DNA from 4 places in the uncultured Agrobacterium sp. genome. Region 1 is predicted to be linked to each of the others. Evidence: predicted binding sites of a transcription regulator. Region 1 holds the regulator's gene; each other region holds the start of a gene.
The links. The regulator LexA, encoded in region 1, represses DNA repair genes until DNA is damaged. The targets are predictions, from matches to a motif close to TGTTCNNNNTGTGTTCNG.

Region 1 (2,179 bases):
GGCTATGTAGAGTTCGTACATCCTTTTGTCTCCAAATGGTGATGCGTTTGTTCGCATGGCTTGATGGATTCCGGCGCTGGTTCACGTTGAAGCGCGTCCCAATCATTCAGATCCGCGCATATTCCCTCGTTCGATATTAGAGCGCCTCTCACTGCTGCACACCGTTGCGCAGTCTCATGCGGACAATGCTTGGGTTTTCTCGGTTGACAACATTTGTCAGTAATCTCGTAGCGCGGTCCCACAGGGAGTTACAGGCCGGATCACGAATGGCGGTCTTCACATTATTTGATGTGTCGGTCTGTCGAAGAGCAAAAACAGTCGCCGTGAGTGGTGGGATTTGAACTTCATTCGAAGTTCGGTGTTCGGTGGCTAGGTATCGTGGAGTAGGAGGAATAACATGGTGGTGAGGTCTGGTGGCTGTGCCTGCGGCAAGGTAAGGCTATCTCTTGTCGGTCAGCCTTATCGTGTCGGGATTTGTCATTGCATGGATTGTCGCAAACATCATGGTGCGCTCTTTCTTGCCTCGGCAATTTTTCCAGAGGATGCCGTAACGATCGATGGAGACACTCGCAGCTACAATGGCCGCTTTTTTTGCCCCGATTGCGGTTCACCGGTTTTTGGCCGGAGCGGCGACGAAGTAGAGGTCAATCTCGGTTCACTCGACGAGCCGGATCAATTTGAGCCGACCTACGAGCTTTGGACAATCCGCCGTGAGGCATGGCTTCCGGATTACCCCGCATTGCGCCGTTTCGATCGCGATCGGAAATCGACAGGCCGAACCGAAGAAGGGCGATAGACCCGTGCAGTTTCATTGTCCCATCATTGCTTTTGTCTCCGTTGAGGCGCGGAATACAAAAAAAGCAGGCGATGACCTGCCTTTTTGATTTTGTTCTGAGATTACTGCGCTCAACCGATCCGATGTAGGGTGCCTTCAGTCACCGGTCAGTGATAACGGCGAATGAGACCCACAAGTTTGCCCTGAATTTTGACCCTGTCGGGCCCAAAGATACGGGTTTCATAGGCCGGGTTCGCGGCCTCCAGGGCTATCGAAGCACCCTTGCGGCGGAACCGTTTCAACGTTGCTTCCTCATCATCCACAAGAGCGACGATGATGTCTCCAGGATTGGCCGTGCTGCCATTGCGGATGATCACGGTGTCTCCATCGAAGATGCCGGCCTCGATCATGGAGTCACCCTTGACTTCCAATGCGTAATGTTCACCCGTCCCGATCATGTCCACCGGCACGGCAACATCGTGGGTATTGTTCTGAATGGCGGAGATCGGAACACCGGCAGCGATGCGTCCCATCACAGGAACGGTGACCGCGCTTGAAATCGCATCATTTACGGGTTTTGAAGCAGGGGCAGGTTCCGGCGCTTTCGGCTTTCCGAGGCTACCCTCGATCACGCTTGGGGCGAATCCACGTACGGGCTTCTGCGCGGGTGCGGAATAGGCTTCCGGGAGTTTGATAACCTCCAGCGCTCTTGCCCGGTTCGGCAGACGGCGGATGAAGCCGCGCTCCTCCAAGGCGGTGATCAGACGGTGAATACCGGATTTGGAAGCGAGGTCCAGGGCATCTTTCATCTCATCGAAAGACGGGGGCACGCCGGACTCTTTCATTCGTTCATGAATGAATAGGAGCAGTTCCTGCTGTTTGCGCGTGAGCATGAGAAAACCCTTGGAATGCGTTGCGAGAATTCGCGAAACAAATACAGAACGAACACTATATGTTCCATATGTGTTCTGCAATCCCTTAAAATTCCGCAAACGTTCCGGCTTGCCGTTTCGCTGTCCTGTTTCCGCGCAAATGTGGAAGCTTGCCGCTAGGAATATGACAGCATCCTCCTGAACACGACGATGGCGAGCAGCAGGTTGATCGCTCAGCTTGGTTAGAACCGCGTCTCGCAGGAGAAGGAGCCGACCGAAGCCAGCGTGCGAGGAAGGCCTGGAAGGCGTCGAAACCGGTCCGGGTTTCCTCTGGAGGTGAGAACAGCGAGAATGTTTGTCGCATTTTGCTGGCGCAAGGTTTCAAGCCTGAAGAGCTGGAAAATCGATTCCGATTTTTGGGCTGATGTTGTAAGGCCTTTGCAAGCTCGCAAGGTTGCGGTTGCCGGCGATGTCTGGCGCATGAGTCGTGAGGAATGAGATGACTGTAAAAAACAATTTGAAAGTGGTGGCT
Region 2 (2,179 bases), on a different contig from region 1:
GCCAGCGGCGCACGCGGCGTGTTCGCAAGTTGGCCGATCGAATGGAAGCCAAGGACAAGGAGATCCTGGACGATCTTGTCGGAGAGCCTCAACAGAGAGATCGGAAGTTTCTCGACTGCGCGCACTATTTCACCGCGAGGCACTATCACAGTGTCGCGGTTGATGGCTCGAACACACGCGTGGGCCGCTCCCCAGGTATCAGCCACGGCAACCTTCGCCGTCAGCTTTCGCGACAGGAAGGTGTTCACGATACCGGTCGTCATTGGCAACTCCCCACCCTGAAGATGATCCGCGCCTTCGGTGTCCATGACTAGACCATCAATGCCGTCGACTGCGACGATCGGCGAATAGCGCGCGAGCGCCCAGAAACCGATACGATTGAGTGCGACAGCATCCGCGGCGGGATCGGCATCAACCAATATGAGACCCTGGAAGATTGCCTGCGCCTTCGCGGCAGGCATCCCTACGCGAACACCGATTTTCTGAGCCGCGACGTCGGCAGACGACACCCACCGTTTGGACCCGCTCCTGGCGATCACCACGATCGGCTGGTCATCCGGAATACCCGGATCGTCTCGTCTGATCCTGTCCGTCGGCAAATTCGGTAGATATATGGATACGACCCTCGCCATCACACGCTCCGACGTAAAACTCAGCACATTCGCCCGCACGCGATCTCATCAACTCAAGAAACCATCGAGGTCTCCCGACTCCCGGCACCGGAAGTTCTTCCGACGGCGTCACACTCACACGCCACCGTGTAGTGCTGGCGGTCGGCTGCCCGAAGTCGTTTGCCTCGGTCTGCCTTCGCCACCTCCGGACCACAAGCGCCATGGTGCCTGTACGTTCTGCGACGAGTTGCAGGCGCCTGCTGACGACCATCGGCAGTCTGACCATTTCCCCGACAACTGCGCCAAGACCTCCGAATGAAAGGGCTTCCTCCATGCTGGCGGTAACGTCCTCTTCTTTGTCGCTTTCGACGAAGATTACTCTGCGAGGATGAAGCCCCGCCTGAGCGAGAGCGGGGAAGAAAAGATCGGGCCTCGTCAGGCACCAGACGATCGGACCCTTCGTGCGTGCGGCAATGCCGGCTGCGAACAGCGCGGCGGCCGCTCCGTCAACGGTTCCAGAACCGCCGCCCGCGAATTCATGCAGCGCGCCATACGCCAGGCCGCCTCCCGGAAGGATTTCGTCAATCTCATCGACGCCGAAAGGTAGGCACCCCGCCTTCTTTACGCCCTCTCCTTGAATGGAAGAGATGCGCTCTCGCAGATCAGTAATCACTTGATCGCGGGCAGCCGACATCGGTTACGAATCCTTCCGAAATCGCAGTTGAACAGGGACGACATCATGTCGCTAGAACTTGATTGTTCCCCTTCTGTTCCGTATCTTGTCCGGAGTCAAGACGCCTGAAAATCAGGAATCTTCGCTCAAGATTAGCAACACTGCAGATTCGTGAAGTTGAATCAAAACCGTAACTAGATTCTACATGGCCCGTTCGTGGAGAATATTTTTGTCGTCATGGAGGGATGTGGATATCCAAAGTCCTCAGAGGTACCGAAGGGAGTTGGTATAGTGGCCAAGACGCCTAAATTCATGCCGACGCCCCACATCAAGCGCAGCTACACGCTGAAGGACGTCCGGCTGCCCAACATCGAAATCGAGTGCATCCGGTGTGAACGCGTTGATAGCTTAGAACGAAAGGCGGTTGTTGCGAAGTTCGGCGCCAGCGTGAGCTTCTCCAAGCTCCGCCGGCGCCTGGCCATGGGTTGTGACCGTCTATGCCATCCCGACGGCGACCTTTGCGAGATGAGGTTTCGATGTCTCCAGTCGCTGGATGCAGATGGCTAGCCGTCCGACCTCTTTGAAAGATCCGCGAAATTGAGAGTGAGGAGAACATAGATTTCGGTGTGCAGGAATCCTCCCCGACCTCAATTTGTTCGTCTAGATCTCGCCCTTCGGCTTCTTGCCGGTAGCGTCTTCAATGCCTTTCTCGGCTTTCTTCTTGAGTTCCTCGCGATCCTTATCCGCATCTTCACCGGTGCGGGCTGCGTCGCTAGACGGGTCTGGCTTCCTGTCACTCATGGATATTCTCCTTTTGCTGACCATCCAACCGGACTAACGACAGAACGTTCCCAAACAACCACCGCCTCGAGAGTGGCGCGGTCGGGCTACCCAT
Region 3 (2,179 bases), on a different contig from region 1:
GCCAGCCGTAGATGGACTGGTCGTCGTCGCCGACGCAACACACGTTCTGAGGCTCTCCTTTGGCGCGCTGTGCCAATAGCCGGAGCCACATATATTGAGCGGTGTTGGTGTCCTGATACTCGTCCACCAGAATGTAGCGAAAGCGCTGGTGGTAGTCTTTCAGAATATCGCCATGGCGGCGGAAGATGGTGATCGGGTGCAGAAGAAGATCGCCGAAGTCACAGGCGTTCAGAGTCTTCAGACGCGCCTGATAGGCGGTGTATAGGTCTCGACCCTTTCCGTTGGCGAAAGCGCGACTGTCGCCTTCCGGAATGTCCGGTGGTGTCAGGCCCTTGTTCTTCCAGTTGTCGATCATACCGGCAAACTGCTTGGCGGGCCAGCGTTTGTCATCCAGACCTTCTGCCTGGATGAGCTGCTTGATGAGCCGCACCACGTCATCCGTATCGAGGATGGTAAAGTCCGATTTCAGTCCGACCAGCTCTGCGTGACGACGCAGCAGTTTCACGCCAATGGAGTGGAAGGTGCCGAGCCACGGCATGCCTTCTACCGCGCCGCCGACGAGAACGCCAATACGCTCCTTCATTTCGCGGGCGGCCTTGTTGGTAAAGGTCACGGCGAGGATCTGACTTGGATAGGCGCGGTTGGTTGCCAGAATATGGGCAATACGCGTGGTCAGCACGCGGGTCTTGCCGGTGCCCGCTCCTGCAAGAACCAGCACAGGTCCGTCCAATGTCTCCACGGCATCCCGCTGTTCCGGATTGAGGCCTGAGAGATAATCGGGTGCGGAACGTGCCTGATCGCGTGCAGCCATAGCGCGGGCAGCAATTCCCAGACCGCCAGCAGCCGGCGCGGCAGGTGCCGGGCGGCGCGGCTCGTTTGGTTCTTCCTCGAAGAACGGCATATCGTCGAAACTGTTACTCATGCGGCCCAATGTAGTGATTCGGTATGTAAACGCTAGAACATCGTTCTGCTTTTATTCCCGCATCAACTGCGATCGCGTCCAATCCAAGGCAGAGGCGCCTGCGTTACAGGTGCGTTTGTGCTGCCAATCAGATGCGTTTCTTCAGGTTTTCCGATCAGCATTACAACTCCTGATACTGCTAGTTGCTCGATTTCAGACTGAATGTCGTCAAATAATCGAGAATTACAATTCAGTAAGAAACGGAATCATCCGTTGCGTTGTTAAGCGGCTGCAAAGATACTGCGATAAATCATTTGCGCGTCGGCACCATGGTGCGACTGCGTTTGCGTTTAAATTACACGGAGAATTGAATGCGGGTTTGGAAGCAGGTTGGTGTCAGTCTGGCGGTCGTCGGAGCCGGCTTCTTTTTGTGGGCCTTCAATTCGTCCACCGGGCGCGACCTTTTGGCAAGAGCGGGCATCGTCACGGCAGAAATTCCAGTTGCACCGACAGCCGCGGATTCTGCGTCGAAACCGTCAGGGCAGAGGGGCGGCGGGCGCAGCAATGCGACGCTTGTCGTGACTGCTCCGGTGAAAACCGCCAACGTGAACGACCGCCTGAATGCTATCGGCAACGGCGAAGCCATCCAGACCGTCATCGTGACACCTCAGGCTTCCGGCCTGGTTTCGGAAATCCTGGTGTCCTCTGGCCAGAAGGTTAAGAAGGGCGACGTTCTGGCCCGGCTCGATGATGACGAGCAGTTGATCGAGCGCGATAAAGCGCAGGTCGCTCTCAGGAGCGCGGTCGAGAAATCCTCATCCTACCGAAATCTCCGGTCTGTGGCGCGCCTCGATGTTCTCGATGCGCAGATTGCCGAGGAGTCCGCCAAGCTTGCCGTCAGCACCGCCGAGCTTAATCTCAAGCGACGCAACATCGTCGCACCCATCGAGGGAATCGCAGGCATCGTCGCTATCAATGTCGGCGATAATGCCACGACGCAGACAAGCGTTGTCAGCATCGACGACCGCTCGAAAATTCTCGTCAATTTCTGGGCACCAGAGCGGTTCGCGACCACGATCAAGGTGGGCATGCCGGTGGAGGCGACCTCGGTTTCGCGTCCGGGTGAAACGTTCACGGGCAAGGTCGAGGCGGTTGACAATCGCGTGGACGAAGCAAGCCGGACCGTGCGGGTGCGTGCGGTTTTCGACAATGCAAGGGACGAATTGCGCGCCGGCATGTCGTTCAGCGTGACGATGCGGTTTGAGGGAGAAAACTATC
Region 4 (2,179 bases), 400 kb from region 1:
CCGCTTGGCGTGCGTCGAAGCTAGATCCTGTCCAGGCCCTGAGATATGAATAAGGACCGGCCTCGCACCATGGCAAAAAAAATGGCTTTACAGCTCTCCGGCGTGGAACGGACCTACGGTCAGGGGGAGACGAGTCTCTCCATTCTGAAAGACGCAAATTTCGAGCTGAGAAGCGGTGAGATCGTCGCGCTTGTCGCGCCCTCCGGAACGGGGAAATCGACGCTTCTGCATCTGGCCGGTCTGCTCGAGCACCCAGATGCGGGCGAGGTGTTCATCAATGGCAAGCCATGCGGCACGCTGTCTGATGAGGAGCGCACGTCGATCCGCCGCAGCGACATCGGCTTCGTCTATCAGTTCCACCACTTGCTGCCGGAATTCTCGGCGCTTGAAAACATCATGATGCCGCAAATGATCGCGGGTCTCGCTCCGAAGGAAGCGCAGGTTCGTGCCAAGGCGCTGTTGGATTATATGCGCATCGGCCACAGGGCGGAACATCGCCCGGCTGAACTGTCGGGCGGCGAACAGCAGCGTGTGGCGATCGCGAGAGCGGTTGCCAATGCCCCGCTTCTGCTGCTGGCAGACGAGCCGACAGGCAATCTCGATCCTGAAACGGCATCCTATGTCTTCGATGCTCTGGAAGCACTTGTGCGCCAGTCCGGTCTTGCCGCGCTGATTGCAACGCACAATCACGATCTGGCCGCACGCATGGACCGCCGCGTTACCTTGAGCGAAGGCAAGATCGTCGAATTCTAACACTCAGAGTGTCTGTCAACCGCACAGGCTGATTCATGACAGGAACCCCGTCTGACCCTTCAGGCGGGGTTTTGTTTTGCCAATGATTCGATCGGCGGAACCCGGACGAGTCTGCGCACGTTGGCAATAGGACAGTCCGAAGAAATCTGTTGACATGGAAACAAAATGAGAACAAAGTTGGAACATAACAAGTAAGGAGAGACAAATGACTGATTTCATCCGTGACCTTGCCGCCTTCACGTCCATCGCTGTGTTCGTTGCCAGCTTCTCGGTTATCCTCACATCCATGTGAGTTTCGACCCTTCGGTATCTTGACGATTGCAGTGTACGGACACCCGTTCGCGGTGGACTTTGCCGCCCGAAGGGACCAAAATAAGCCCGATTCAGAAATGACAGGAATGCGGGCAAAATGGACGATAATCTTGACGGGCAGAACCTTTCGGGCGTGCTCTTGGAATCTCCCGGCTTCGTGCATCTTCGAGTCCATTCTGCCTATTCGCTGCTTGAAGGCGCGCTTCCTCTTAAAAAGATCATGGCAAAAGCTGTTGGCGATTCTCAGCCCGCTATTGCCATCACTGATACAAACAACCTTTTTGTTGCGCTGGAATTCTCGGAGAAGGCGCGAGACGAAGGACTGCAGCCGATCATCGGGTGTCAGCTTTCCATAGATATGCAGGACGTCGTAGAGGAGAGGCGAGGTGGCAACAATCTGGTCAAGTTGCCGTCTCTTGTTCTCCTGGCCGCCGATGCTGACGGTTATGAACGATTGGTTGATTTGATCAGTCGCGCCTATCTCGACGGTGAAGGCAGCGGCCATGCGGTCAATATCGCCAAGTCCTGGCTGGAAGAAGCAAGCAATGCCGGCTTGATAGCACTATCAGGCGCATCCGGCGGTCCTATCGACATGGCAATGAAAGAAGGGCATGCCGCTCAGGCAAAGAGCCGGCTTCTCGCGCTGAAGGAGATCTTTGGCGATCGGCTATATATAGAGCTTCAACGTCAGGGCAATTACGATCGTGCGCATGAGCGCCGCATGATAGCGCTTGCCTATGAGCACGATATTCCTCTGGTTGCCACCAATGAGGCCTTCTTCCCTTCCAAGGCGGATTATGAGGCCCATGACGCCCTTATGGCGGTCGCTCATAATGCGATCGTTTCGGACGATAGCCGTTTTCGTCTGACTCCCGATCATTATCTAAAGAGCCGCGATGAGATGGTGGCACTCTTCAAGGATATCCCCGAAGCCATCGAAAACACGGTCGAGATCGCCCAGCGTTGTTCCTATGTTCTCAAGAAGCGTGGGCCCATTCTGCCGCGCTTTACCGGCGCCAGTGACGATCCGGAAGAGGCCGAACGCGCAGAATCGCTGGAACTTCGCCGCCAGGCCGTCGAAGGTCTTGACATGCGTTTGGCAGCGCTCGGCATG

Region 2: the regulator LexA is predicted to act here: its motif matches at 1,369-1,386, upstream of QZ869_RS19355 (ImuA family protein).
Region 3: the regulator LexA is predicted to act here: its motif matches at 964-981, upstream of QZ869_RS03880 (ATP-dependent helicase).
Region 4: the regulator LexA is predicted to act here: its motif matches at 921-938, upstream of dnaE (DNA polymerase III subunit alpha).

Annotation. Positions count from the first base shown of each region.
Region 1 is NZ_CAJYTV010000011.1:589,512-591,690, reverse strand. Features, by position in the region: gene QZ869_RS11350 (glutathione S-transferase family protein) at 1-21, opposite strand, end outside; gene QZ869_RS11345 (GFA family protein) at 398-796, shown strand; gene lexA (transcriptional repressor LexA) at 943-1,668, opposite strand; gene QZ869_RS11335 (hypothetical protein) at 1,999-2,145, shown strand; gene kdsA (3-deoxy-8-phosphooctulonate synthase) at 2,147-2,179, shown strand, end outside.
Region 2 is NZ_CAJYTV010000021.1:60,799-62,977, reverse strand. Features, by position in the region: gene QZ869_RS19360 (DNA polymerase Y family protein) at 1-632, opposite strand, end outside; gene QZ869_RS19355 (ImuA family protein) at 553-1,305, opposite strand; gene QZ869_RS19350 (hypothetical protein) at 1,576-1,851, shown strand; gene QZ869_RS19345 (hypothetical protein) at 1,945-2,085, opposite strand.
Region 3 is NZ_CAJYTV010000003.1:616,090-618,268, forward strand. Features, by position in the region: gene QZ869_RS03880 (ATP-dependent helicase) at 1-922, opposite strand, end outside; gene QZ869_RS03885 (efflux RND transporter periplasmic adaptor subunit) at 1,273-2,179, shown strand, end outside.
Region 4 is NZ_CAJYTV010000011.1:187,453-189,631, forward strand. Features, by position in the region: gene QZ869_RS09420 (lipoprotein-releasing ABC transporter permease subunit) at 1-53, shown strand, start outside; gene QZ869_RS09425 (ABC transporter ATP-binding protein) at 70-753, shown strand; gene dnaE (DNA polymerase III subunit alpha) at 1,163-2,179, shown strand, end outside.